DNA from 4 places in the Clostridium fungisolvens genome. Region 4 is predicted to be linked to each of the others. Evidence: a T-box and tRNA genes for the amino acid it is inferred to sense, from the RefSeq annotation. Region 4 holds a T-box; the other regions hold tRNA genes.

Region 1 (7,453 bases), on a different contig from region 4:
TCTATGGAGAAATTATTAAGTACTGATGCATTTCAGGCTTAATATATACGAATTCTGGTTAGAATCTCTCTCTGTTTAATTTTGAGATACCAAGTATCTCAGATTGTTCTTTGAAAATTGCACATAAGTTAAAGTAAAGATATTTACTATTCTTTGTAATAAATTGATTGCTAAAATGCACGCTAGTATTTTAGTAAATCAGCAAATTTGTAACTCAAATTTGATTTGATAGGTCAAGCTACAAAGGGCGCATGGTGAATGCCTTGGCATCAAGAGCCGAAGAAGGACGTGACAAGCTGCGATAAGCTTTGGGTAGGCGCAAATAGCCTGTGATCCAAAGATCTCCGAATGAGGAAACTCACGTAGGTAACCCTACGTATCCTATAGTGAATACATAGCTATAGGAGGGTAAACCTAGGGAACTGAAACATCTAAGTACCTAGAGGAAGAGAAAGAAAAATCGATTCCGTCAGTAGCGGCGAGCGAAATCGGAAGAGCCCAAACCAAAGATTTATCTTTGGGGTTGCGGACAGAACATAACATTGGTGGCTATTGTAATTGAAGATATCTGGAAAGATACACCGTAGAAGGTAATAGTCCTGTAAGTGAAACAAGAAGACCATAGTTCTGCTCCAGAGTACCACGAGACACGTGAAACCTTGTGGGAAGCAGGGAGGACCACCTCCCAAGGCTAAATACTACTTGATGACCGATAGTGAAGAAGTACCGTGAGGGAAAGGTGAAAAGAACCCCGGGAGGGGAGTGAAATAGAACCTGAAACCGTGTGCCTACAACCGATCATAGCACCATATGTGTGTGATGATGTGCTTTTTGTAGAACGAGCCAACGAGTTACGGTATGTAGCGAGGTTAAGTACTTAAGGTACGGAGCCGAAGGGAAACCGAGTCTGAATAGGGCGACTAGTTGCATGCCGTAGACCCGAAACCGGGTGACCTATCCATGGCCAGGTTGAAGCGAAGGTAAAACTTCGTGGAGGACCGAACCACGTTGGTGTTGAAAAACCATGGGATGAGCTGTGGATAGCGGAGAAATTCCAATCGAACTCGGAGATAGCTGGTTCTCCCCGAAATAGCTTTAGGGCTAGCGTCGGATATGACTAATGGAGGTAGAGCACTGAATGGGCTAGGGGGCATATCGCTTACCGAACCTTATCAAACTCCGAATGCCATATAGTATTAGTCCGGCAGTCAGACTGCGAATGATAAGATCCGTAGTCAAAAGGGAAACAGCCCAGATCGTCAGCTAAGGTCCCAAAGTATAAGTTAAGTGGAAAAGGATGTGGGATTTCTAAGACAACTAGGATGTTGGCTTAGAAGCAGCCACTCATTAAAAGAGTGCGTAATAGCTCACTAGTCGAGAGATCCTGCGCCGAAGATGTTCGGGGCTCAAACTTATCACCGAAGCTACGGCTAGCAGATTTATCTGCTGGGGTAGGGGAGCGTCGTAATCGGGCTGAAGTCGTACCGTAAGGAGCGGTGGACTGATTACGAGTGAGTATGTTGGCATCAGTAGCGAGAACTAGGTGAGAATCCTAGTGGCCGAAAACCTAAGGTTTCCTCAGGAAGGCTCGTCCGCTGAGGGTTAGTCGGGACCTAAGCCGAGGCCGAAAGGCGTAGGTGATGGACAATCGGTTGATATTCCGATACTACTGCAAATCGTTATTACCGATGGAGTGACGCAGGAAGATAGAGTGTGCTAGCTATTGGATGCTAGTCTAAGCACTTAGGTATACAGGTAGGCAAATCCGCCTGTATTAGCTGAGGTGTGATGGGGAAGGCCTTTTAGGCTGAAGTACTTGATTCTACGCTGCCAAGAAAAGCTTCTAGGGAGAAATGTAGTACCCGTACCGCAAACCGACACAGGTAGGTGAGGAGAGAATCCTAAGGCCGGCGGAAGAATTACAGTTAAGGAACTCGGCAAATTGACCCCGTAACTTCGGGAGAAGGGGTGCCTACGAGAGTAGGTCGCAGAGAATAGGCCCAAGCAACTGTTTAGCAAAAACACAGGTCTCTGCTAAAGCGAAAGCTGATGTATAGGGGCTGACGCCTGCCCGGTGCTGGAAGGTTAAGGGGAATCGTTAGCGGTAACGCGAAGCGGTGAACTTAAGCCCCAGTAAACGGCGGCCGTAACTATAACGGTCCTAAGGTAGCGAAATTCCTTGTCAGGTAAGTTCTGACCCGCACGAATGGCGTAATGACTTGGGCACTGTCTCAACTGTAAATCCGGCGAAGTTGTAGTGCAAGTGAAGATGCTTGCTACCCGCGATTGGACGGAAAGACCCCGTAGAGCTTTACTGTAGCTTAGCATTGAGTTTCGGTATTGTCTGTACAGGATAGGTGGGAGACTTGGAAGCATCCTCGTTAGGGGATGTGGAGTCGTCCTTGGGATACCACCCTGACAGTACTGGGATTCTAACCGGGCACCATGAAGCTGGTGACGGGACATTGTTAGGTGGGCAGTTTGACTGGGGCGGTCGCCTCCAAAAAAGTAACGGAGGCGCCCAAAGGTTCCCTCAGAACGGTCGGAAATCGTTCGTAGAGTGCAAAGGCAGAAGGGAGCCTGACTGCGACACCCACAAGTGGAGCAGGGACGAAAGTCGGGCTTAGTGATCCGGTGGTACCTCGTGGGAGGGCCATCGCTCAACGGATAAAAGCTACCTCGGGGATAACAGGCTGATCTCCCCCAAGAGTCCACATCGACGGGGAGGTTTGGCACCTCGATGTCGGCTCGTCGCATCCTGGGGCTGAAGTAGGTCCCAAGGGTTGGGCTGTTCGCCCATTAAAGCGGCACGCGAGCTGGGTTCAGAACGTCGTGAGACAGTTCGGTCCCTATCCGTCGCGGGCGTAGGAAATTTGAGAGGAGCTGTCCTTAGTACGAGAGGACCGGGATGGACTGACCTCTGGTGCACCAGTTGTTCCGCCAGGAGCATAGCTGGGTAGCTACGTCGGGAAGGGATAAACGCTGAAAGCATCTAAGCGTGAAGCCCACCTCAAGATTAGATTTCCCATAGCGTAAGCTAGTAAGACCCCTCGAAGAACACGAGGTTGATAGGTCGGAGGTGTAAGCATGGTAACATGTTCAGCTGACCGATACTAATAGGTCGAGGGCTTGACCAATACAAGATATTACAAAGTAAACTTAAGTGCAATTTTGAAAGAATAATCTTTCTTATATTTAGAAAAAATTCTTGTTGACAAGAAGAAAAAGTCTAGATATAATATTCACTGTGGTCAAATTAATGACTACAAACTGAATATCTGGTAATGATGCGTCTTAGGGTTACACCCGTACCCATACCGAACACGAAGGTTAAGACTTAGACGGCTGATGGTACTGCATGGGCGACTGTGTGGGAGAGTAAGTGGTTGCCAGGTTAGTAAGGATCTTTAGCTCAGTTGGTTAGAGCAACCGGCTCATAACCGGTAGGTCCGGGGTTCGAGTCCCTGAAGGTCCACCATATTTGGGGGTATAGCTCAGTTGGGAGAGCACCTGCCTTGCACGCAGGGGGTCAAGAGTTCGAATCTCTTTATCTCCACCAAAGTAAACCATGAACTTAATGTTCATGGTTTTTTTGTTTGCAAATAATTAAATAATTATAATGCAACTAACTTATAGGTTTTGAATAGAATATTCTAAGACAAATATATATAAATCTACACCTCCAGCTATATAACCTTAGCATAACTATGTTATGAGTACTTACCAAAGATAAGGAGGTAGAATTATGCATTTAATATACTTATTTGTCATAGCTTTTGTAAATAGTATTGATAACATTGGTATAGGTGTTGCGTACAGTGTTGGCAGAATAAAGATTGGATTTTACAAAAATATAATTATATCATCTATAGCATTTCTAGTGTCCTATATAGCTGCTATTTCTGGCAATATGGTATCGAATTTTTTAAGTGATAATATTTGTACAATGTTGAGTGTGATAATATTGGTAGTTATGGGGAGTAAGATGATAATCAAATCTATCTTAGAAAAAAGTGATGATGACGAATATAAAGTTAAAAATATAAAATACACCGAGGTTATATCAATAGGATTGGTATTGGCTCTTGATGATGTAGGAAGTTCAGTAAGTTCAGGGTTATCAGGTTATTCACCTTTCGCAATATCACTACCATATTTTATTATAAGTATTATGATCTTTATGTTGTCTGACTATGGTACAAGGTTCTTTGGAAAACTTAAGATTGGTAAAAAAGCAACCATAATATCAGGTGTAGTAATGATATTGATGGGGTTGTTAGAATTAGTGGGATAGGTCAAAAGAAGTGTATGGAAGTATGTAATCCTACTTATACTAATATAAGATCATTATAATAAGCACCTATAAATACTATAGGTGCTTATTTGTAAATAAATAAAAGCTATTATATTAATAGTTTTCAGCCAATACCTCAAAGTAAGATTGAGAATGGGCACAAGCAGGACAAGCTATAGGGGCATCCTGTCCTATATAGATATATCCACAATTTATGCACTTCCACGAAACTTCAATATCCTTTGAAAAAACTTTATTATTTTCTATATTACTGAGAAGAGCTCTATATCTTTCTTCATGATGCTTTTCTACTTCTGCTATTTTTCTATAAACGGCTGCTATTACTGGAAAGCCTTCAGCCTCAGCCTCATCTGCAAAAGTAGGGTATAGGTCTGTCCATTCCTCGTTTTCTCCGTCAGCAGCAGCTTTAAGATTAACTTTTGTATCTCCATAGGCTACAGGATATGTGGCTGTTATTTCTACATTATCAACTCCTAAGCCTTCACTTAAAAACTTAAAGAACCTTTTTGCATGCTCTTTTTCATTTTCGGCAGTTTCTATAAATAGATTTGATATTTGGACAAATCCTTCTTTTTTTGCAATAGATGCGTAATAAGTATATCTGTTTCTAGCTTGGGATTCTCCTGCAAAGGACTTCAATAAGTTTTCTGATGTTTTAGTACCTTTTAAAGATTTCAAATTTATCCCCTCCAATATTTTTATGTAGTATTGTATTCTTCATCATATTCATAAATTCCTGCATTAATTGATGTCTTAAAAATAGTTTACAAGGCTACCTCAGTTTATGACAAAAAATATATATTATTGTAATAATAATGATAAACTTTTTAATGGTAAACATATTAAAATAAATATATAATATTTAAATAAGATAATGTAAAGGATTGTATATTTATGTTTCGAAAAAAATTTAGAACTATATTAATTAATTTATCAATTTTTATAGGATGTAATTTATTGATAGGTTTAATATACTCATTGCCAATGATATATTATGGTCCATTTGATAATCTAAAGGAGATGGTAGTAACATCAGCAATGACAACATATAGACATCAATATTTAGCTACTTGGTTTTTGGACAAGGATCAGATAAATGAAATTATGAATAAGAACAAGATAGATACTACAGATAATTCCGATATTAAGGATATATCTGTGGCTGTATCCACATCTGCTGAGACAAACTCTAGTATTGACACAGATATGCCAGTAAATAAAACAGAAGGTGTTGAGCTTGTTAGTATAAATGAAAATAGATACAAAGGTTATCTATTGATAGTTAAAGATCCAAAAAGAATTGAACTTGGAGTTACTAAGGATCTTACAAAGTTTGGAGTAAAGTTAGATGATATGTCTAAGGAAAATGATGCGGTTGGAGGAATAAATGCTGGTGGTTTTGAAGATGAAAATGGACAAGGTAATGGAGGAACTCCCACTGGTATAGTGGTTAAGGACGGTGAAATTCTTTATAAGACAAAAAGTGATAGTTACTCAATTGTAGGTTTTAATAAACAGGGAATTTTAATACTTGGTAATTATTCTTTATCCCAAATAAAAGAGCTAGATTTAAAGGCAGCTGTTTCTTTTGAACCTTTTTTAATAGTTAATGGAAAAACTACTATAAAGTCTGGAAATGGTGGATGGGGATTAGCTCCAAGGACTGTTATAGGACAAAGAAAAGATGGGACAGTATTAATGCTTGTAACTGAGGGAAGAAAGCTAACTATGCCTGGAGCAACATTGAAAGATGTACAAGATATTATGTTAAAATATGAAGCATATAACGCTGCAAATTTAGATGGAGGATCTTCGTCAACTATTTATTGGGATAATAAGGTGTTAAATGATCCATCAAGTATGGATGGAGTTAGGTTTATACCCACTGCATTTTTAATTAAATAAGAAAGAGGTATATAAGTTAATGAAGAAAAGGTTTATTATAATTGCAATATATCTGCTTGTAGCAATAGCTTTACAGACATCAGTTCTAGCATTGATAAATTATAAATACCTGGCAGGTTTCAGTGCGCCTGATAAAGTAGTAGATTCTAAGCAAGTTGAAGCACCAAAACCAGTTGAAAAGAAAAATCTAATAGAAGCTGGTGCAGCTGATATTAAGGCATCTGAAAGCAATAAGTATGTATCATATATAAAAGATAATCAATTAAAATATTTAATTTTAGATAAATATGATAGTGCTGTTGCTTCAGAGGTAAAGCCATATCTGTATATTTGGTTATATGATGATAAGATATTATATATAAATAATACAAAAGATAATACTAATAACTACGAGTTCTATATATATGATATAGATAAGAAGGAAAAAAACTTGGTAGCAACTTTAAAACTTCAAGATGAAAATGCACAGCTTGAGAAAGTAGTTAGTTCAAGTTTAAAGAACTTACTTTTTGTAAAAGTAAAGAATTATGGAAAAGAGCAGGTATTGAAATTAAATACTCAGCAAGGGGTATTTGAAGATGTAAATACACAAGCTAGGGATATTGAGGATTTATTAGTTATACCGCATGAAGATAAAATTATATATAATACAAAAAGTTTAAATAAATTTTATATAAGTTATATTGGTAAAACTATATCACTAAGAGAAAATGGTCAACAAGTATTATTAGGTGTAGATAATTCAGATAGAGTATTTATAGGAATAAGTAAGAATGATATTATAACGTCTATATATTATGGACTCATAAATGAGGGAATTGATTCGTGGACAAAGGTCCAAGTTAAAAATAATGTTAAGAAAGACAATATTATGATATCAAAAGATGGAAAAATTTTTGAGTTAAACCAAGAAAATCAGATTATAAAATCAGTTGTAGGAGATAAAGAGCTTACTTATAAGGGAACTTATCTAAATGTGAAAGACAATAATATACTATCAATAAAGGATAATGAAGTTATAGTTAATAAGCCTGAATCTATTGTGAAAAATTAAAATTATATATTTAAGACATAATAAGAGAAATTAGTAGCTTTTAGAAATAGCTATTAATTTCTCTTATTTGTTATATAGAAAAATATAAGGTTTCTATACCAGCGGATAAATCTAATAATTTCAGATGGTAAGATGTTTTTTTAGTGAATACAGTGAAAAATAAAACTTATTCCCTTGCT
Region 2 (7,453 bases), 2.4 Mb from region 4:
CTTCTAAGCCAACATCCTAGTTGTCTTAGAAATCCCACATCCTTTTCCACTTAACTTATACTTTGGGACCTTAGCTGACGATCTGGGCTGTTTCCCTTTTGACTACGGATCTTATCATTCGCAGTCTGACTGCCGGACTAATACTATATGGCATTCGGAGTTTGATAAGGTTCGGTAAGCGATATGCCCCCTAGCCCATTCAGTGCTCTACCTCCATTAGTCATATCCGACGCTAGCCCTAAAGCTATTTCGGGGAGAACCAGCTATCTCCGAGTTCGATTGGAATTTCTCCGCTATCCACAGCTCATCCCATGGTTTTTCAACACCAACGTGGTTCGGTCCTCCACGAAGTTTTACCTTCGCTTCAACCTGGCCATGGATAGGTCACCCGGTTTCGGGTCTACGGCATGCAACTAGTCGCCCTATTCAGACTCGGTTTCCCTTCGGCTCCGTACCTTAAGTACTTAACCTCGCTACATACCGTAACTCGTTGGCTCGTTCTACAAAAAGCACATCATCACACACATATGGTGCTATGATCGGTTGTAGGCACACGGTTTCAGGTTCTATTTCACTCCCCTCCCGGGGTTCTTTTCACCTTTCCCTCACGGTACTTCTTCACTATCGGTCATCAAGTAGTATTTAGCCTTGGGAGGTGGTCCTCCCTGCTTCCCACAAGGTTTCACGTGTCTCGTGGTACTCTGGAGCAGAACTATGGTCTTCTTGTTTCACTTACAGGACTATTACCTTCTACGGTGTATCTTTCCAGATATCTTCAATTACAATAGCCACCAATGTTATGTTCTGTCCGCAACCCCAAAGATAAATCTTTGGTTTGGGCTCTTCCGATTTCGCTCGCCGCTACTGACGGAATCGATTTTTCTTTCTCTTCCTCTAGGTACTTAGATGTTTCAGTTCCCTAGGTTTACCCTCCTATAGCTATGTATTCACTATAGGATACGTAGGGTTACCTACGTGAGTTTCCTCATTCGGAGATCTTTGGATCACAGGCTATTTGCGCCTACCCAAAGCTTATCGCAGCTTGTCACGTCCTTCTTCGGCTCTTGATGCCAAGGCATTCACCATGCGCCCTTTGTAGCTTGACCTATCAAATCAAATTTGAGTTACAAATTTGCTGATTTACTAAAATACTAGCGTGCATTTTAGTAATCAATTTATTACAAAGAATAGTAAATATCTTTACTTTAACTTATGTGCAATTTTCAAAGAACAATGGTGGGCTTAAATGGACTCGAACCATCGACCTCACGCTTATCAGGCGTGCGCTCTAACCAGCTGAGCTATAAGCCCACAAATGGTGGAGATAAAGAGATTCGAACTCTTGACCCCCTGCGTGCAAGGCAGGTGCTCTCCCAACTGAGCTATACCCCCATATGTGTATATTAAATTAAGATGCCAATTACTTGGTATCTCAAAATTAAACAGAGAGAGATTCTAACCAGAATTCGTATATATTAAGTCTGAAATGCATCAGTACTTAATAATTTCTCCATAGAAAGGAGGTGATCCAGCCGCAGGTTCTCCTACGGCTACCTTGTTACGACTTCACCCCAATCGCTGACCCTACCTTCGGCTGCTGCCTCCCTTACGGGTTAGCTCACAGACTTCGGGTATTGCCAACTCTCATGGTGTGACGGGCGGTGTGTACAAGGCCCGGGAACGTATTCACCGCGACATGCTGATTCGCGATTACTAGCAACTCCGGCTTCATGTAGGCGAGTTTCAGCCTACAATCCGAACTGGGACAAGTTTTTGAGATTTGCTCCACCTCACGGTCTTGCGTCTCTTTGTACTTGCCATTGTAGCACGTGTGTAGCCCTAGACATAAGGGGCATGATGATTTGACGTCATCCCCACCTTCCTCCCGGTTAACCCGGGCAGTCTCGCTAGAGTGCTCAACTAAATGGTAGCAACTAACAATAAGGGTTGCGCTCGTTGCGGGACTTAACCCAACATCTCACGACACGAGCTGACGACAACCATGCACCACCTGTCTTCCTGTCGGTACCAAAGGTACCGACTTCCCCGGTTAAGGGTAATTCAGGAGATGTCAAGTCTAGGTAAGGTTCTTCGCGTTGCTTCGAATTAAACCACATGCTCCGCTGCTTGTGCGGGCCCCCGTCAATTCCTTTGAGTTTTAATCTTGCGACCGTACTCCCCAGGCGGGATACTTATTGTGTTAACGGCGGCACGGAGGTGTTGAAACCCCCACACCTAGTATCCATCGTTTACGGCGTGGACTACCAGGGTATCTAATCCTGTTTGCTCCCCACGCTTTCGAGCCTCAGTGTCAGTTACAGTCCAGAAAGTCGCCTTCGCCACTGGTGTTCTTCCTAATCTCTACGCATTTCACCGCTACACTAGGAATTCCACTTTCCTCTCCTGCACTCTAGATATCCAGTTTGGAATGCAGCACCCAAGTTAAGCTCAGGTATTTCACATCCCACTTAAATATCCACCTACGCTCCCTTTACGCCCAGTAAATCCGGACAACGCTTGCCACCTACGTATTACCGCGGCTGCTGGCACGTAGTTAGCCGTGGCTTCCTCCTTGGGTACCGTCATTATCGTCCCCAAAGACAGAGCTTTACAACCCGAAGGCCTTCATCACTCACGCGGCGTTGCTGCATCAGGGTTTCCCCCATTGTGCAATATTCCCCACTGCTGCCTCCCGTAGGAGTCTGGACCGTATCTCAGTTCCAATGTGGCCGATCACCCTCTCAGGTCGGCTACGCATCGTCGCCTTGGTGAGCCATTACCTCACCAACTAGCTAATGCGCCGCGGGTCCATCTTATAGCGGATTGCTCCTTTGATTTTCATTTCATGCGAAACGAAAATGTTATGCGGTATTAATCTTCCTTTCGGAAGGCTATCCCCCTCTATAAGGCAGGTTACCCACGTGTTACTCACCCGTCCGCCGCTAAGAAAGTTCCGAAGAACTTTCTCCGCTCGACTTGCATGTGTTAGGCACGCCGCCAGCGTTCGTCCTGAGCCAGGATCAAACTCTCAATTTAAAGTTTAATCATAGCTTACTTACTTAGTAAGTCTTTTTTCAAAAGAATTGCTGGTTTAGTTTAAGTCTAATTTTAGACTTTGTTTATCTTCTCTGTTTAATTTTCAAAGACCAATGTTTAACTGCTTATTCATATTATCATCTCAATCGAATCTTGTCAACATTATTTTTTGTTGCTTAAAATCAATTTGTCAGACAACGATATTTAATATACCATGTTATTGAACAAAACTCAAACTATTCTATAGTCAATTATATAAATTTATATGCTAAAATCTAAATATACCTTCAAATATCTTTTTTTTCCTTGTATGTTTACTATTGAAGATTACAAGAAAATATGATGTCTTTATCGATAATCTTCCACATTAAAATACTTTAAATTATAAAAATTAGCTTCTTTATCTTAGAATCTGAAATCATTCATAATCTTCTCTAAAATAAAAATACATGTATACAGTAAATTTTACATTCCCTATATACATGTATTATCTAATTAAATTTTAGTTTTTAATTTTGACACAATAAATACATTTACCTTAAACTGAATTATGATATATTTTCAAACTGCATATTATATAGATAAGCATAAGTTCCATCTAAATCAATTAACTCATTATGATTTCCTCGTTCTTTTATTCCTTCATCCGTAAGAACTATTATTTCATCAGCGTTTCTTATAGTGCTCAGTCTATGAGCTATAACTATTGTAGTTCTATTCTTAGAAAGATCTTCTAAGGATTTCTGTATAAACTTCTCACTCTCATTATCAAGGGCAGATGTAGCTTCATCAAGTATCAATATAGGAGGATTTTTAAGGAATACTCTTGCTATTGACACTCTTTGCTTCTGACCACCAGAAAGCTTAACCCCTCTCTCTCCTACACTTGTATCATAACCATCCTTAAGAGTCATAATAAATTCATGTATATTAGCTTTTTTAGCTGCATCTATAATCTCCTCATCAGATGCACCTGGTTTCCCATAAGCTATATTTTCTTTTATAGTTCCAGTAAACATGTATACATCCTGTTGAACTATCCCAATTGAGTTTCTAAGGGATTTAAGTTTTATATCTCTTATGTCTATGCCATCAACAGTAATTGAGCCTTCATTTATTTCATAAAATCTTGGGATTAGGCTGCAAAAAGTTGTTTTTCCACCACCAGAAGGACCAACAAGCGCAACATTCTTCCCTTCTTTTATACTTATGTTTATATTTTCTAATATGTTATGTTTTTCATTATAACTAAAGGATACATTCTTAAATTCTATATTTCCCTTTGGATTTATAATATCTATAGCACCTTTATTATCTGTTATATCCGGCTCAGTATTTATAACTTGTAGAAACCTATCAAAACCGGTAAGTCCTTTTTGGAATTGTTCTGTGAAGTTAACAAGCTTGTCTATCGGGCTTAAAAAGATATTTATATACAGTATATAGACCATAAGATCAGCTACTTTTAGAGTACCATTGCTTATAAATAAGCCTCCAGCCAAAATAACTGACACATATAGTAGTCCTTGAAAAAATCCATTGCCGCTAAAGAATTTTCCCATTATAAAATAGTTATCTTCCTTACTCTTAAGAAATTCTATATTTCCCTTATCAAATTTGTGGCTCTCTATCGTTTCATTAGCAAATGATTTTACAACTCTTATACCAGAAAGACTGTCCTGTACTATAGCATTTACATTTGCTATCTTTTCTCTATTTTTCATAAATACTCTGTTCATATGTTTGTTATAGAATATTGAGAAATATAGCATAACCAAAGTTATAAAGAAAAGTATTAGAGTTATCTTAACATTTACATTCATAAGTATTATGAATGACCCTAATAACTTAAGTATAGATATAAATATATCTTCTGGACCATGATGTGCTAGCTCAGAAATATCAAAAAGATCATTCACTATCCTTGATTGCAAGGTACCTGTATTGTTATTATCATAATAAGAGAATGATAGCTTTTGAAGATGATCAAATAAATCCTTTCTCATATTAGATTCCATCTTGGCTCCCATTATATGTCCCCAAGAAGTTATAAAATACTGACAAAAATATCTTACAATATACATGCACAATAATGCCAAACCTGCATAAATTACATACCTAAGTATTGTATTTTTATCTTCTAATATATACACGTTATTAGTTAAATATCTTACTATCATTGGGAATACAAGATCTATCCCAGATAATATCAATGCACAGACCATATCCGCTAAGAAAAGCTTCTTATAAGGCCCATAGTAATTAAGAAATTTTTTAAATCTATCCATATTTGTATAGTAGTCCTCCCCCGTAATTTATTCATATAAACAATAAAATATCACTATATAGATTATTAATCAAACAATAGAATATGTGATTAAATCAGGTTATTTGAATTAATAAAATTATTTTAACGTTTACTATCCATTTAATATATTATTTCACTTAATATCAAAAGTCAACTTGTTAGGTATAGTTTAATTTCTGCATTTAAAGTAAATATTGATTTTTTTGCTTTTTCCCTATCCTATAAAAAAACAGCATCAGTGGGATTAAGATAATATTATCAACAATATTACCCTAATCCCACTGATGCTATAGTATATTTTTCTCTTGTTATGTTTAATATTATTATTAAATCTAATTGGTTATACAGGAGATGCTCTATGAGCGAGCAATTAGAATTAAATGATTTTTAATGTTATTTTTTAGTCTCAGAAACATTTAAATTAGTATTCAATAAAAGTATGTCCACTCTTCTATTTTTACTTTTTCCTTCTTCTGTGTCATTTGATGCAACTGGTCTGTATTCTCCGTAGCCTACAGAGGATAATCTATCAGCTGATATTCCCCCTCTAGTTACTAAGAATTCTACCACATTAGCAGCTCTAATCGAGGATAACTGCCAATTAGAATGAAAATATGTAGTGTTTATTGGCACATTATCAGTATGCCCTTCTACTCTTATATAGTTATCAATTTTATTAAGTATTCCTGCTAAAGAAATCAATTTTTTTTGATTATCGACTTTAACATCAGCCTTACTACTGTCAAAGAATACTGTGTCATTAAAACTAATTACAAGACCTCTTTCTTGAAGGCTCGTTGTAATGCTTCCTTTAAGATCTGAGCCAGCAATCATCTTATCTATTTCTTCTTTTACCTTTTCTAACTTCTGCTCTTCTATTTTCTCTTTGGCATTATTGTCTGTGATCTGCTTAAGCTGATCATCTGTCACTGTTACTTTGCTTGAATCAATACTAGCATTATCAGAGGTACCTATAATACTCTTTCCCCCCCCAATGGCTAAATTCAAAGATTGTGCAATTTGAGAATATTTTTTGGCATCTACAGTACTAGACGCATACATTACTACAAAAAATATCATAAGAAGAGTTATCAAATCAGAATATGTTAATAGCCATCGTTCATTATTTTCCTTTTCTGCTCTCTTTTTTTTCATAAAATAATACCTCTCTAATCATTAGCATTATTTGAATTTAATTCTGCTACTTCTTTGTCAGTTAAAAATCCTTCTAGCTTGGCCACTAAAGTATTAGGATTGGCTCCTTCTTGGATAAGCATAATAGCTTCAATTGACATTTCTTTTTCTAATATTTCTTCTTTATCAAGTGCTTTTAATTTGTTTGCTATAGGAAGCCAAAGTAAATTTGCAGTACCAACTCCGTATAATGTTGCAATGAAAGCCACTGCTATCTTAGGTCCAAGTGTACTAGGATCATCTAAATTACTGAGAACCTGTACCAATCCCATAACGGTACCTATAATACCCATTGTTGGTGAAAACCCACCTGCTGCATCGAATATACCAGCCCCATCATGATGACGCTCTGACATTTGTTCTAACTTTGTCTCCAATATCCCCCTTATTGTGCTTGGTTCAACACCGTCAACAACCATTTGAAGGCCTTTTTTTATAAATGGATCCATTTCATTATTTGCTAGATCGCCTTCTATGCTCAATAATCCATTTTTTCTTGTTTTAGTTGATAATTCTTTAAAAAATTCTATCTGTTCTTTTGTATTAACCTGTCTATTTGTAAATGCAACCTTTATTATCTTACTTATATTTTTTAATTTACTTGTTGGAAAAGATATCGCTACTGCACCTATAGTTCCACCAAAAACTATAAGCGCTGCTGAAAAAGCCACAAGCATTAAGGGACTTCCACCTTCTTTAATAAAAGCAAAAATTAACGAACCAAACCCTATCACTATACCGATAATTATTCCTATATCCATAACTTCCTCCATCTCCTAACTATATTATAAAATTCCCCAAGTGAAACACTTTAAATTAAACTTCCCAATTTAATTATCGTATAATATCTTAATTTTATTAGCATTAAAGTAAATTTTTTATGGTAAATTATCAAAAATATTTGGCTTTTAATAT
Region 3 (7,453 bases), 2.9 Mb from region 4:
TCGATTATTTGATATTATATGTTTTTATATCATTATGAGAAGTTTTTGATTCATAGTATACAGTGTTTTCAGATATAAAGTATTGCTCAACACCTTCGTTTATAATTGGGTTTGTTGATGCTGTTCCGTTTGCAGGTGAAATTAATTCGTTTAAATAATTACCTGAAGACCTATTTATAAAGAATATTCTTCCTGAAATTACTTGTAGGTTCTCTGCTTCAACATTCATAAGCTTCTTATCTTCCATGCTCTGCAAATCTAAACTCCATATAGAATCTTGATCTCCTGAATTAACATAAATTAGTTTGTTGTTAGCAACACCAAAGCTTTCAGCCGAATTACTAGTTAGTTCAGTTTTTGTTTTATCAGTAAGAGAGTAAGCGTATAGTTTGAATTTGTCATTTTTATTTTGATATATTATTGTATCGTTAAATAAAAGAAACTTTCCTACAGAATCTTGAATTACTGCAGTTTTAGTATTATCGCTCAAATTTATTTTATAAATCTTACTGTTATCACTTTGATTTATAAAATATAATCCGTCGGCTCCTAAAGTTATATTTGAACTTTTGCTGTTATCAAGTTTTTTTACTTCCTTTGTGCTATCAGATAAAGTATATATATTGCCGTTATCAGATATATTAGTAAAATATATTTTTTCAGTATCTTGAACCATTTCTCTAGAAAATAAATCATATTTCTTTGTAGCTTTGAGCAAATCATTTATTGAGTTAATATCGCTACCTAAATATTCATATAACCTATTATTGTCTTTCCATTGAGATACATATATATTGTTACCTACTTTTACGATCGGTAGAGCGACAATAGGATCTCCAGACACTGAGATGCTTTTTGTATCATTTTTTACATCATTGTTTGAATTATTTTCTGTAGTTGGAGAAGTTATTTTTATCTCAGTTGAATTGCTACTATTAGTGCTTGAGTTTGTTGAATTGCTTTTAGATGAACAACCAACTAATAAAAAAGAAAATACGATAACTGAACAAATTAAAAATTTCTTCATGCTTTTCCTCCTAAGTATTATTTATAAAATATATAGATTTATAAATAGTAGTGTAAAATCTCATACAGAACTATTTAAATACTAATATTGACTTTACTAAATTCTGTTAATGAATATAGTTTTTTGGTTTATAGTTTTAATCATTAATAAATTACTTCATACTTGAATCCATGGCTTAAAGTTCTATTCATGAGAAAACATGAGAAGTTTAAAAATAGATTTTTGATTGAAGTAGTTCATATTTAAGTATATATCAATTGATTGTTAGTTATAAGTTTTTTATTCTTTAAAAAAATGATTTAGACAAAACTGCTTGTAGTTAAACTTTAGTGCCTAAAAAAATTACACTACTAAAGAATAAAAAAGAATATATAACATGTAAAACGTTCTGTTAATAATTCAAAAAAGTAGATGTATACTAAGTATATTATCGTAATGATATTAGATATATTAACAATAAAATACAAATTTATTTATAAACATTACCACGTGTATCATTAATAGAAATAGCTTAAATATATTAGTAAAATAAAACTATAGTGAGATAATTTCTTTATTTATATCATAGATAGGAATGAGTAAAATAATAAAAATGTTACTATAATAAACGTCGCAGATGAGTGACAAGATAATAAATTAAAACTTGTTGAAAAAATAAGTTGACAATTTAAATCTTAAATGTTAATATTATTAAGCAGTCGGAAACGATTGCACTGGTCTTTGAAAATTAAACAGAGAAGATAAACAAAGTCTAAAACTAGACTTAAACTAAACCAGCAATTCTTTTGAAAAAAGACTTACTAAGTAAGTAAGCTATGATTAAACTTTAAATTGAGAGTTTGATCCTGGCTCAGGACGAACGCTGGCGGCGTGCCTAACACATGCAAGTCGAGCGGAGAAAGTTCTTCGGAACTTTCTTAGCGGCGGACGGGTGAGTAACACGTGGGTAACCTGCCTTATAGAGGGGGATAGCCTTCCGAAAGGAAGATTAATACCGCATAACATTTTCGTTTCGCATGAAATGAAAATCAAAGGAGCAATCCGCTATAAGATGGACCCGCGGCGCATTAGCTAGTTGGTGAGGTAATGGCTCACCAAGGCGACGATGCGTAGCCGACCTGAGAGGGTGATCGGCCACATTGGAACTGAGATACGGTCCAGACTCCTACGGGAGGCAGCAGTGGGGAATATTGCACAATGGGGGAAACCCTGATGCAGCAACGCCGCGTGAGTGATGAAGGCCTTCGGGTTGTAAAGCTCTGTCTTTGGGGACGATAATGACGGTACCCAAGGAGGAAGCCACGGCTAACTACGTGCCAGCAGCCGCGGTAATACGTAGGTGGCAAGCGTTGTCCGGATTTACTGGGCGTAAAGGGAGCGTAGGTGGATATTTAAGTGGGATGTGAAATACCTGAGCTTAACTTGGGTGCTGCATTCCAAACTGGATATCTAGAGTGCAGGAGAGGAAAGTGGAATTCCTAGTGTAGCGGTGAAATGCGTAGAGATTAGGAAGAACACCAGTGGCGAAGGCGACTTTCTGGACTGTAACTGACACTGAGGCTCGAAAGCGTGGGGAGCAAACAGGATTAGATACCCTGGTAGTCCACGCCGTAAACGATGGATACTAGGTGTGGGGGTTTCAACACCTCCGTGCCGCCGTTAACACAATAAGTATCCCGCCTGGGGAGTACGGTCGCAAGATTAAAACTCAAAGGAATTGACGGGGGCCCGCACAAGCAGCGGAGCATGTGGTTTAATTCGAAGCAACGCGAAGAACCTTACCTAGACTTGACATCTCCTGAATTACCCTTAACCGGGGAAGTCGGTACCTTTGGTACCGACAGGAAGACAGGTGGTGCATGGTTGTCGTCAGCTCGTGTCGTGAGATGTTGGGTTAAGTCCCGCAACGAGCGCAACCCTTATTGTTAGTTGCTACCATTTAGTTGAGCACTCTAGCGAGACTGCCCGGGTTAACCGGGAGGAAGGTGGGGATGACGTCAAATCATCATGCCCCTTATGTCTAGGGCTACACACGTGCTACAATGGCAAGTACAAAGAGACGCAAGACCGTGAGGTGGAGCAAATCTCAAAAACTTGTCCCAGTTCGGATTGTAGGCTGAAACTCGCCTACATGAAGCCGGAGTTGCTAGTAATCGCGAATCAGCATGTCGCGGTGAATACGTTCCCGGGCCTTGTACACACCGCCCGTCACACCATGAGAGTTGGCAATACCCGAAGTCTGTGAGCTAACCCGTAAGGGAGGCAGCAGCCGAAGGTAGGGTCAGCGATTGGGGTGAAGTCGTAACAAGGTAGCCGTAGGAGAACCTGCGGCTGGATCACCTCCTTTCTATGGAGAAATTATTAAGTACTGATGCATTTCAGACTTAATATATACGAATTCTGGTTAGAATCTCTCTCTGTTTAATTTTGAGATACCAAGTAATTGGCATCTTAATTTAATATACACATATGGGGGTATAGCTCAGTTGGGAGAGCACCTGCCTTGCACGCAGGGGGTCAAGAGTTCGAATCTCTTTATCTCCACCATTTGTGGGCTTATAGCTCAGCTGGTTAGAGCGCACGCCTGATAAGCGTGAGGTCGATGGTTCGAGTCCATTTAAGCCCACCATTGTTCTTTGAAAATTGCACATAAGTTAAAGTAAAGATATTTACTATTCTTTGTAATAAATTGATTACTAAAATGCACGCTAGTATTTTAGTAAATCAGCAAATTTGTAACTCAAATTTGATTTGATAGGTCAAGCTACAAAGGGCGCATGGTGAATGCCTTGGCATCAAGAGCCGAAGAAGGACGTGACAAGCTGCGATAAGCTTTGGGTAGGCGCAAATAGCCTGTGATCCAAAGATCTCCGAATGAGGAAACTCACGTAGGTAACCCTACGTATCCTATAGTGAATACATAGCTATAGGAGGGTAAACCTAGGGAACTGAAACATCTAAGTACCTAGAGGAAGAGAAAGAAAAATCGATTCCGTCAGTAGCGGCGAGCGAAATCGGAAGAGCCCAAACCAAAGATTTATCTTTGGGGTTGCGGACAGAACATAACATTGGTGGCTATTGTAATTGAAGATATCTGGAAAGATACACCGTAGAAGGTAATAGTCCTGTAAGTGAAACAAGAAGACCATAGTTCTGCTCCAGAGTACCACGAGACACGTGAAACCTTGTGGGAAGCAGGGAGGACCACCTCCCAAGGCTAAATACTACTTGATGACCGATAGTGAAGAAGTACCGTGAGGGAAAGGTGAAAAGAACCCCGGGAGGGGAGTGAAATAGAACCTGAAACCGTGTGCCTACAACCGATCATAGCACCATATGTGTGTGATGATGTGCTTTTTGTAGAACGAGCCAACGAGTTACGGTATGTAGCGAGGTTAAGTACTTAAGGTACGGAGCCGAAGGGAAACCGAGTCTGAATAGGGCGACTAGTTGCATGCCGTAGACCCGAAACCGGGTGACCTATCCATGGCCAGGTTGAAGCGAAGGTAAAACTTCGTGGAGGACCGAACCACGTTGGTGTTGAAAAACCATGGGATGAGCTGTGGATAGCGGAGAAATTCCAATCGAACTCGGAGATAGCTGGTTCTCCCCGAAATAGCTTTAGGGCTAGCGTCGGATATGACTAATGGAGGTAGAGCACTGAATGGGCTAGGGGGCATATCGCTTACCGAACCTTATCAAACTCCGAATGCCATATAGTATTAGTCCGGCAGTCAGACTGCGAATGATAAGATCCGTAGTCAAAAGGGAAACAGCCCAGATCGTCAGCTAAGGTCCCAAAGTATAAGTTAAGTGGAAAAGGATGTGGGATTTCTAAGACAACTAGGATGTTGGCTTAGAAGCAGCCACTCATTAAAAGAGTGCGTAATAGCTCACTAGTCGAGAGATCCTGCGCCGAAGATGTTCGGGGCTCAAACTTATCACCGAAGCTACGGCTAGCAGATTTATCTGCTGGGGTAGGGGAGCGTCGTAATCGGGCTGAAGTCGTACCGTAAGGAGCGGTGGACTGATTACGAGTGAGTATGTTGGCATCAGTAGCGAGAACTAGGTGAGAATCCTAGTGGCCGAAAACCTAAGGTTTCCTCAGGAAGGCTCGTCCGCTGAGGGTTAGTCGGGACCTAAGCCGAGGCCGAAAGGCGTAGGTGATGGACAATCGGTTGATATTCCGATACTACTGCAAATCGTTATTACCGATGGAGTGACGCAGGAAGATAGAGTGTGCTAGCTATTGGATGCTAGTCTAAGCACTTAGGTATACAGGTAGGCAAATCCGCCTGTATTAGCTGAGGTGTGATGGGGAAGGCCTTTTAGGCTGAAGTACTTGATTCTACGCTGCCAAGAAAAGCTTCTAGGGAGAAATGTAGTACCCGTACCGCAAACCGACACAGGTAGGTGAGGAGAGAATCCTAAGGCCGGCGGAAGAATTACAGTTAAGGAACTCGGCAAATTGACCCCGTAACTTCGGGAGAAGGGGTGCCTACGAGAGTAGGTCGCAGAGAATAGGCCCAAGCAACTGTTTAGCAAAAACACAGGTCTCTGCTAAAGCGAAAGCTGATGTATAGGGGCTGACGCCTGCCCGGTGCTGGAAGGTTAAGGGGAATCGTTAGCGGTAACGCGAAGCGGTGAACTTAAGCCCCAGTAAACGGCGGCCGTAACTATAACGGTCCTAAGGTAGCGAAATTCCTTGTCAGGTAAGTTCTGACCCGCACGAATGGCGTAATGACTTGGGCACTGTCTCAACTGTAAATCCGGCGAAGTTGTAGTGCAAGTGAAGATGCTTGCTACCCGCGATTGGACGGAAAGACCCCGTAGAGCTTTACTGTAGCTTAGCATTGAGTTTCGGTATTGTCTGTACAGGATAGGTGGGAGACTTGGAAGCATCCTCGTTAGGGGATGTGGAGTCGTCCTTGGGATACCACCCTGACAGTACTGGGATTCTAACCGGGCACCATGAAGCTGGTGACGGGACATTGTTAGGTGGGCAGTTTGACTGGGGCGGTCGCCTCCAAAAAAGTAACGGAGGCGCCCAAAGGTTCCCTCAGAACGGTCGGAAATCGTTCGTAGAGTGCAAAGGCAGAAGGGAGCCTGACTGCGACACCCACAAGTGGAGCAGGGACGAAAGTCGGGCTTAGTGATCCGGTGGTACCTCGTGGGAGGGCCATCGCTCAACGGATAAAAGCTACCTCGGGGATAACAGGCTGATCTCCCCCAAGAGTCCACATCGACGGGGAGGTTTGGCACCTCGATGTCGGCTCGTCGCATCCTGGGGCTGAAGTAGGTCCCAAGGGTTGGGCTGTTCGCCCATTAAAGCGGCACGCGAGCTGGGTTCAGAACGTCGTGAGACAGTTCGGTCCCTATCCGTCGCGGGCGTAGGAAATTTGAGAGGAGCTGTCCTTAGTACGAGAGGACCGGGATGGACTGACCTCTGGTGCACCAGTTGTTCCGCCAGGAGCATAGCTGGGTAGCTACGTCGGGAAGGGATAAACGCTGAAAGCATCTAAGCGTGAAGCCCACCTCAAGATTAGATTTCCCATAGCGTAAGCTAGTAAGACCCCTCGAAGAACACGAGGTTGATAGGTCGGAGGTGTAAGCATGGTAACATGTTCAGCTGACCGATACTAATAGGTCGAGGGCTTGACCAATACAAGATATTACAAAGTAAACTTAAGTGCAATTTTGAAAGAATAATCTTTCAATATCTAGTGATGATGCGTCTAAGGGTTACACCCGTACCCATACCGAACACGAAGGTTAAGACTTAGACGGCTGATGGTACTGCATGGGCGACTGTGTGGGAGAGTAAGTGGTCGCTAGGTAAATGTGGCTAGATAGCTCAGTCGGTAGAGCAGAGGACTGAAAATCCTCGTGTCCCTGGTTCGATTCCTGGTCTGGCCACCATTTATTTTAAATTAATTCGGCGCTATAGCCAAGCGGTAAGGTCAAGGTCTGCAAAACCTTTATGCCCCGGTTCAAATCCGGGTGGCGCCTCCAAAAATAAAGTCTGTAAACTTTTTGTTTACAGACTTTTGTTTTGTATAAGCTAAATAAATGTATGGTTTTAGTTAATACTAAGTATAATAAAAAATAGATACAATTGTGGATAAGTATATAAAAGAACACTATTCTGCGATAAAATTCAGAAAAATCAAAAGTTAGTCACAGAAAAATCAAAATAATACACAGTTTTTGTGGATAACTATTGTTGATTATTTTTATTTCTGTGGATTATTTATAATACGAACTCTTTAACTGGAGTTATTAAGCCTGCTTCAAAATCTATTTTAACAGAGCCACCTACTGGAAGCGTTATATTTTGATGTTCATGACCGAAAGGTAAGTTAACAATAGTAGGCTTTCTTAAGGGTAATATTTTTTGAGCAATAAGTTCATTTAGTGTGAAATTAT
Region 4 (7,453 bases):
ATAGTAGGTGTAATTCCTTCACTTTTTAAGGAAGGTGCAAATATAGAGACTATAATGAATTCTGTTGAGAGGTTAGTAAACTGGGTTAATTCGAAAGTACATATGAATCAATATGGAATTTTTGATACTCTAAGTGTGCAAATTAACGAAAGATTAAATGTAGCATTAAGCAATTTTTCTGAGAAGGCTTTTGATAGCCTAGTAGATTTTAGTGAAAATTTGCTTTCGCTTGCAGTTGTTCCTGTTGTAAGTTACTATTTTTTGGCTGAAGGCAATGTGATCGAAAATAAGCTTTTACTATTAGTTCCAATGAAAAAAAGATCTATTATTAAAAGAATAATAAGTGATATCGACAAGGCTTTAGGTAGATATATATTTAGTCAGTTTGTATTATGTATTATAATTGGAGTACTTACTTTTTTTGTGCTAATATGCTTGAAAATACAGTTTCCTATTCTGTTATCAATTTTTAATGCAGTGGTAAACATAATACCGTACTTTGGACCATTGATAGGTGCGATACCTGCTATTTTAGTAGCTTTAATTCAGTCACCAACCAAAGCTATATATGCTACCATATTGCTTTTTATAATACAACAGGTTGAAGGAAACTTGATTTCCCCTCAAATAACAGCTTCAAGTATAAAGATGCATCCACTATTAATAATAATACTTTTACTTATAGGCGAAAAAATTGGTGGATTTTTTGGAATGATTTTAGCAATACCTATAGGAGTTATAATCAAAGTTATTTATGAAGATATTGATTATCATATGTATTAGATATAGATTTCGATGGTTTTACGAATCTTTATTTGGATAGATTCTAATATGAAGTAGTTTATCTGTAAATAGACATTGATAAAGATATGCATACTCCTGAATAATCAACATTATTACAATATAAACCACAAATTGAGCATATTTTTAAGTAAATATTGACAGAGATAAAACATTATCATATAATTTGCCTATAAAGTTAATAACGGTGTGATGACAAGAATAAGTAGATAAATTATGACTACAAAGAGAAGAAGTGGTTGGTGAAAACTTCTTAGCATAGTTATTGAAAGCTATCTTAGAGCACTTTTCTTAAGAGATGTATTTATTAAGTACATAATTAGGGTGGTACCGCGGAAGTATAGCTTTCGTCCCTTGCTGGGATGAGGGCTTTTTTTTTATTCTTTGGAAATTATAATATATAAATCTTTGGAAAACTATATTTTATTATAAGGGAAAAATGATTTATAAAAACAAAAGAATAAAAAGAGAAATCTATCGCCTGCCAGATTTTCCTCATATGTATTCGGAAAGGCAGATGCGCAAAAAAAACCACTGAAGAAAATCGCTTCAGCGACTTTTTATTAATATCTTAAAATATTTGTATATATAAGAATGGAGGAAATAATATGAAATACATGGGAGCAAACGAATTAAGAGATGCATATCTAAAGTTTTTTGAAAGTAAAGATCATCTAGTAATGCCATCATTCTCGTTAGTACCAAAGAATGATAAGAGCTTACTTTTAATAAATGCTGGTATGGCGCCTTTAAAACCATATTTTACTGGAGTTGAAGAACCACCAAGAAAGAGAGTTGCTACTTGTCAAAAGTGTATAAGAACTGGCGATATAGAAAATGTAGGAAAGACTTCAAGACATGGTACTTTCTTTGAAATGCTTGGAAACTTTTCATTTGGAGATTATTTTAAGAACGAGATAATTCCATGGGCATGGGAATTTATAACTGAAACTCTTTCTATACCTAAAGATAAATTATATGTGACTATATATCTAGAAGATGATGAAGCTTTCGATATATGGACTTCTAAAACGGATGTAGATCCAAGTAGAATATTTAGACTAGGTAAAGACGATAACTTCTGGGAAATAGGAGTTGGACCATGTGGACCATGTACAGAAATCCACTTTGACAGAGGTGATGGGAAGATTACTTCTGTAGAAGAATTTGTAAAGGCAGCAGATGAAGATAGAGTAGTAGAATTCTGGAATCTAGTTTTCACACAATTTGATAAAGATGAAGAGGGAAATTATAACAGATTAGCTAAGCCTAATATAGATACAGGTATGGGGCTTGAGAGAATTACTACTATTATGCAAGGTGTAGATAATATTTTTGAGATTGATACCGTTAAAAATATATTAGGAACTGTAAGCAAAATAGCAAATGTAGAATATAAATCAGATGACAATAAAGATGTTTCTTTAAGAATAATAACTGATCACGTAAAAGGTGTAACTATGCTGATATGTGATGGAGTTCAACCTTCAAATGAAGGAAGAGGTTATGTGTTAAGAAGACTTCTAAGAAGAGCTGCTAGACATGGAAGGTTACTAGGAATCAAAGAGCTGTTCTTAACTAAAATAGTTGATTCAGTTGTTGAAAATTATTCAAGTGGTTATCCTGAACTTTTAGAGAAAGCTCAGTATATAAAGAAAGTAGTTCTATTAGAAGAAGAAAGATTTAATGAAACTATAGACAGTGGTATGGATATACTTAAAGGATATATAAATGAACTTGAAGCTGCTAAAGGAGAAGTCCTTTCAGGAGAAAAAGTATTCAAATTATATGATACTTATGGATTTCCATTAGAGTTAACTGAAGAAATACTTGAAGAAAAGGGCATGAAGGTAGATCTTGAAGGCTTTAACAGGGAAATGAAGGAACAAAGAGAGAGAGCAAGAGCTGCAAGAGGAACTACAAGCTACATGGGCAGTGATGAGATTCCTGTAAATAAAATAGAAGCAACTCTAAGCACAAACTTCGATGGTTATGGAACAATAAAACATCAAGGAACAGTACTATTACTTTCAGATTCTACAGAATTTAGAGAAGAGTTATCAGAAGGTGAAGAAGGTTTCTTAGTTGTTGATAACACACCATTCTATGCTGAAATGGGTGGCCAGGTAGGAGATACTGGAATAATAACAGGAGAAGGATTTAAAGCAGAAGTTTTAGATTGTAAGAAGAATCCTGGTGGAAAGATTTATCATGTTATAAAAGTTACTTTTGGTACTGTTAAGGTTAACGATACTGTAAGTCTTGAAGTTGATAATAACAGAAGAAACAGTATATGCAAAAACCATACAGCTACTCATATGCTTCATGAAGCGTTAAGAGAAGTACTTGGTGAACATGTAAACCAATCTGGATCATATGTAGACAGCGAAAGACTTAGATTTGACTTTACTCATTTCTCAGCATTATCAGCTGAAGAGTTATATAAAGTTGAAACTATGGTAAATGAAAAAATAATGGAAGCATACTCTGTTTGTACAGATGTGATGACTATAGATCAAGCAAAAAACAGTGGAGCTATGGCTCTATTTGATGATAAATATAGTGATGAAGTTAGAGTAGTATCTATAGGTGATTTCTCAAAAGAACTTTGTGGAGGTACTCACGTAAGTAATTCAGGACAAATTGGATTATTTAAAGTAGTTTCTGAAACTGGTGTTGCAGCAGGAATAAGAAGAATAGAAGCGTTAACTGGCTTTAATGCAATAAAACACTTTGAAAGTAAAAGTGAAATCATAAGAGAAGTTACTTCAACACTAAAATGTAATGAAAAAGATATTTTAAGAAAATTACATTCACAAACTGTTGATTTAAAAGAAAAGGAAAAAGAAATACAAGAGCTTAAGCTTAAAATGGTTCAAGGTTCTGAAAATGATATTCTAGCTAGTGCTAAAGAAATTAAAGGTGTAAAAGTTGTGGCTTCAACTGTTGAAGGCCTTGATGGAAATGCGTTAAGAGATTTAGCTGATAAAATAAGAAATAAAGTTGGTAATGGAGTAGTGGTTTTAGGAAGTGCTGCTGACGGAAAAGTAAACCTAGTAGCTATGGCAACTAGAGATGCTATAGAAAAAGGAATACATTGTGGTAAGATTATAAAAGAAGTAGCAACAATCGCTGGCGGCGGCGGTGGCGGAAGACCAGATATGGCTCAAGCTGGAGGTAAGAATCCAGAAAAGCTAAACGAGGCATTAGCGAAAGTAAATGAGTTAGTAGAATTATTGGTAAAATAGTGTACATTTCCATAAATATCATTTATAATTATATTAAACATAAAACAGAATAAACAATTGTTAGTAGGTTAATACTAATTTATATGATATTTAAATAATTTTTTCATGTGAACCAGTAAGGGGGTGAAGCTGCCACTTTAAGCAGCGAACTTATGGCAAATAATTTAGATCATACAATGCAATTTGACTTTACAAAGAATAAAAAAGACTTGACAAAGGCTATCTTGAATGAGGTTTATAATTCTTTAAAGGAAAAAGGTTACAACCCTGTAAATCAACTTGTAGGTTATTTAATTTCAGGAGACCCTACTTACATCACAAATTATAATGGTGCAAGGGCTTTGGTAAGAAAACTTGAAAGAGATGAAATTCTTGAAGAGGTAATAAAATCTTATCTAGAGATAAAATAGAGGGTGCCCATTTGGGTACCCTTTAATGTTATAAAATATAATAAAATTTATTTTTTGCTTTTACTTTGGGTATAATTGAATTTTTTTTCATTAAGAAGGTTATTATTTAACTTATAGGGAAAATTAATATTTAATTAAGGATACTTTTTAAAATTATATTAAAATACCTGTAACATATAAAACCATAAATAATTAATGTATCTTCTTTAATAAGATGAATTTTATTTACACAATATATGGGTAGTAATTTGATTCATATATTTAAGTAAAACGTATAAATAAGTATTGCTAATAGACCCTATAGGAGAAAACGATGCGTATAATAGGATTAGATTTTGGACAAAAAACTATTGGGGTGGCAGTATCAGATCCCTTAGGATTTACTGCTCAAGGAATCACAACGATTAGAAGAAAAAACTTCAGATATGATCTCGAAGAAGTGAAGAAAATCTTTGATGAGTACAATGCAGAGCTCATTGTTATAGGACTTCCTAAAAATATGAATGGAACAATTGGTCCTTCAGGTGAAATGGCTCAAGACTTTGGAAAACGACTTGTTGAATTATTCAACCCTAAAATTGAATTTTGGGATGAGAGACTTACTACTGTTGCGGCTCATCGTGCAATGCTAGAAGCGGATTTATCAAGAAATAAAAGAAAAAAGATAGTTGATAAGATTGCAGCCACATTTATACTTCAAGGTTATCTGGATAGATTGGCAAAGCAATAATTGACTTTCATTATCAATAAAATTAAAATACAATATAAAAGGAGTGTTTTTTAATGGAAAATAATATTGATACAATAGTATTGCTAGATGAAGATGGAATTGAAACTGAATTTGAGGTTATTACAAAACTTGATATTGAAGACAATGAATACGTAATCGTAGTTCCAGTAGATGGATCAGAAGATGATGCGATTGCGTTAAAAATCGTTACAGATGAAGAGGGAAATGATGCTTTGATAACAGTAGAAGATGAGGAAGAATTTGCAATGGTTGCAGAAGCATATGAAACTCTTTTTGCTGATGACTTAAATTAATAAAGAGAGGTTTTAGCATGTCACAGGTATCATCAAAAGACTATAATCAATTGAAAGAAGATTTGAAAAAGAAAGGCTACAAATTGACTCCGCAAAGAAGAGCAATTGTAGATACTATTCTATTAAATAAAGGCAAGCACCTTACAGCTGAAGAAATTTATGATGAAGTGAAAGTAGGTTGCCCTGAGATAGGATTAGCGACTGTATATAGAACTATTTTACTTTTAGAAGAGATGGGGATAATATATAGACTTGATTTAAATGATGGAAGTGCAAGGTACGAAATGGCTCATGATGATGAGCATCATAGACACCATCATTTAGTTTGCAATAACTGTGGTAAGGTAATTGAAGTTGAAGCGGATTTACTTGATGATTTAGAAGAACTAATTGAAAAAAAATGCGACTTCAAGATAATGGATCACAGCGTGAAATTTTATGGCTTATGCAGCGAATGTGTTGGTAAAGACATATAAAGCTTTATAATAAAAAATTAAATAAATCTAAAGGAGGGGACATATGAAGCGTGAAAAACTAAAGGCGAAAATCATTCCTTTAGGTGGCACAAATGAAATTGGAAAAAACATGACTGCCATTGAGTTTAAAGATGATATAATCGTCATAGACAGCGGATTAAAATTTCCAGAAGAAGATATGTTCGGAATAGATATCGTAATTCCAGACATAACGTATTTACTAAAGAATAAAGACAAAGTTAAGGGTATATTCCTAACACACGGACATGAAGACCACATCGGTGCGTTGCCTTATGTGCTTAAGCAACTTAACATACCTATATACGGAACAAAGTTAACATTAGGTATAGTTGAAAGCAAATTAAAGGAACACGGTCTTCTAAGTACTACAGAACGTATTGTAGTAAAGCCAAAGGACGTTATCAAACTTGATTCGGTTTCAGTTGAATTTATTAAGACAAATCACAGTATAGCGGATTCGGTAGCTATAGCAATTCATACTCCAATGGGAGTCATATTGCATACTGGTGACTTTAAGATCGACTATACACCAATCGATGGAGAAGTAATTGATTTAGCTAGATTCGCAGAACTTGGTAAGAAAGGTGTACTTGCGCTGATGGCTGATAGTACCAATGTTGAAAGACCTGGATATACTATGTCTGAGAGCATTGTAGGAGATAACTTCTTAAAAATGTTTGCAAAGGCAAAAGGAAGAATATTAGTTGCAACTTTTGCGTCTAATATCCATAGAATTCAACAAATAATAACTGCAGCTCAAGAGAATGAGAGAAAAGTAGCAGTTTCGGGAAGAAGCATGGAAAACATTGTTCAAGTTGCTATTGAGCTTGGATATTTACAAATCGATAAAGAGGTTTTAATAACTCTAGATAATATAAATAAGTATCCAAATGATAAACTTGTAATAATAACTACCGGAAGTCAGGGAGAGCCAATGTCAGCTTTAGCTAGAATGGCTTCATCTGAACACAAAAAGATTAATATAGTAGAAGGAGATTTGGTTGTAATATCAGCTACTCCTATACCTGGAAACGAAAAATTTGTGTCGAGAATAGTAAATCAACTATTTAAAAAAGGTGCTGAGGTAATATATGAATCTGTTGCAGGTGTTCACGTTTCTGGTCATGCATGTCAAGAAGAACTAAAACTTATGCATACATTAACAAAGCCTAGATACTTTATACCTGTTCACGGAGAATATAGACATCTAAAGCAGCACGGTGAACTTGCTGTTAAGCTCGGATTACCACCTAAGAATTTCTTGATACCTGAAAATGGAGATGTTATTGAAATTACTAGAGATAACCTAAGAAAAAATGGAACAGTAATTTCAGGAAACGTTTTTGTTGATGGATTAGGTGTAGGCGATGTAGGTAATATAGTACTTAGAGATAGAAAACATTTATCTCAAGATGGTATACTTACCGTGGTTGTTACTATCGAAAGAGAAAGT

Evidence for each region. A T-box is a leader RNA that pairs with one kind of tRNA and senses whether it is charged. The one in region 4 lies ahead of alaS (alanine--tRNA ligase), so its partner is inferred to be a tRNA-Ala.
Region 1: it encodes a tRNA-Ala, which carries the amino acid that the T-box ahead of alaS (alanine--tRNA ligase) is inferred to sense. The anticodon was not compared.
Region 2: it encodes a tRNA-Ala, which carries the amino acid that the T-box ahead of alaS (alanine--tRNA ligase) is inferred to sense. The anticodon was not compared.
Region 3: it encodes a tRNA-Ala, which carries the amino acid that the T-box ahead of alaS (alanine--tRNA ligase) is inferred to sense. The anticodon was not compared.

What each region holds. Positions count from the first base shown of each region.
Region 1 is NZ_BLZR01000002.1:142,972-150,424, reverse strand. It holds rRNA gene bsdtw1_RS23040 (16S ribosomal RNA) at 1-1, shown strand, start outside; rRNA gene bsdtw1_RS23035 (23S ribosomal RNA) at 232-3,137, shown strand; rRNA gene rrf (5S ribosomal RNA) at 3,278-3,395, shown strand; tRNA gene bsdtw1_RS23025 (tRNA-Ile) at 3,402-3,478, shown strand; tRNA gene bsdtw1_RS23020 (tRNA-Ala) at 3,484-3,559, shown strand; gene bsdtw1_RS23015 (manganese efflux pump MntP) at 3,746-4,294, shown strand; gene rbr (rubrerythrin) at 4,409-4,993, opposite strand; gene bsdtw1_RS23005 (phosphodiester glycosidase family protein) at 5,273-6,220, shown strand; gene bsdtw1_RS23000 (hypothetical protein) at 6,240-7,274, shown strand.
Region 2 is NZ_BLZR01000001.1:4,021,778-4,029,230, forward strand. It holds rRNA gene bsdtw1_RS17770 (23S ribosomal RNA) at 1-1,106, opposite strand, end outside; tRNA gene bsdtw1_RS17775 (tRNA-Ile) at 1,235-1,311, opposite strand; tRNA gene bsdtw1_RS17780 (tRNA-Ala) at 1,317-1,392, opposite strand; rRNA gene bsdtw1_RS17785 (16S ribosomal RNA) at 1,517-3,036, opposite strand; gene bsdtw1_RS17790 (ABC transporter ATP-binding protein) at 3,585-5,324, opposite strand; gene bsdtw1_RS17795 (flagellar motor protein MotB) at 5,738-6,499, opposite strand; gene bsdtw1_RS17800 (flagellar motor protein) at 6,514-7,299, opposite strand.
Region 3 is NZ_BLZR01000001.1:4,506,290-4,513,742, reverse strand. It holds gene bsdtw1_RS20030 (DUF5050 domain-containing protein) at 5-1,027, opposite strand; rRNA gene bsdtw1_RS20025 (16S ribosomal RNA) at 1,855-3,374, shown strand; tRNA gene bsdtw1_RS20020 (tRNA-Ala) at 3,499-3,574, shown strand; tRNA gene bsdtw1_RS20015 (tRNA-Ile) at 3,580-3,656, shown strand; rRNA gene bsdtw1_RS20010 (23S ribosomal RNA) at 3,785-6,690, shown strand; rRNA gene rrf (5S ribosomal RNA) at 6,747-6,864, shown strand; tRNA gene bsdtw1_RS20000 (tRNA-Phe) at 6,871-6,946, shown strand; tRNA gene bsdtw1_RS19995 (tRNA-Cys) at 6,965-7,039, shown strand; gene bsdtw1_RS19990 (S66 peptidase family protein) at 7,278-7,453, opposite strand, start outside.
Region 4 is NZ_BLZR01000001.1:1,592,812-1,600,264, forward strand. It holds gene bsdtw1_RS06540 (AI-2E family transporter) at 1-783, shown strand, start outside; T-box leader at 985-1,159, shown strand; gene alaS (alanine--tRNA ligase) at 1,410-4,049, shown strand; gene bsdtw1_RS06550 (IreB family regulatory phosphoprotein) at 4,202-4,459, shown strand; gene ruvX (Holliday junction resolvase RuvX) at 4,773-5,189, shown strand; gene bsdtw1_RS06560 (DUF1292 domain-containing protein) at 5,243-5,503, shown strand; gene bsdtw1_RS06565 (Fur family transcriptional regulator) at 5,521-5,979, shown strand; gene bsdtw1_RS06570 (ribonuclease J) at 6,023-7,453, shown strand, end outside.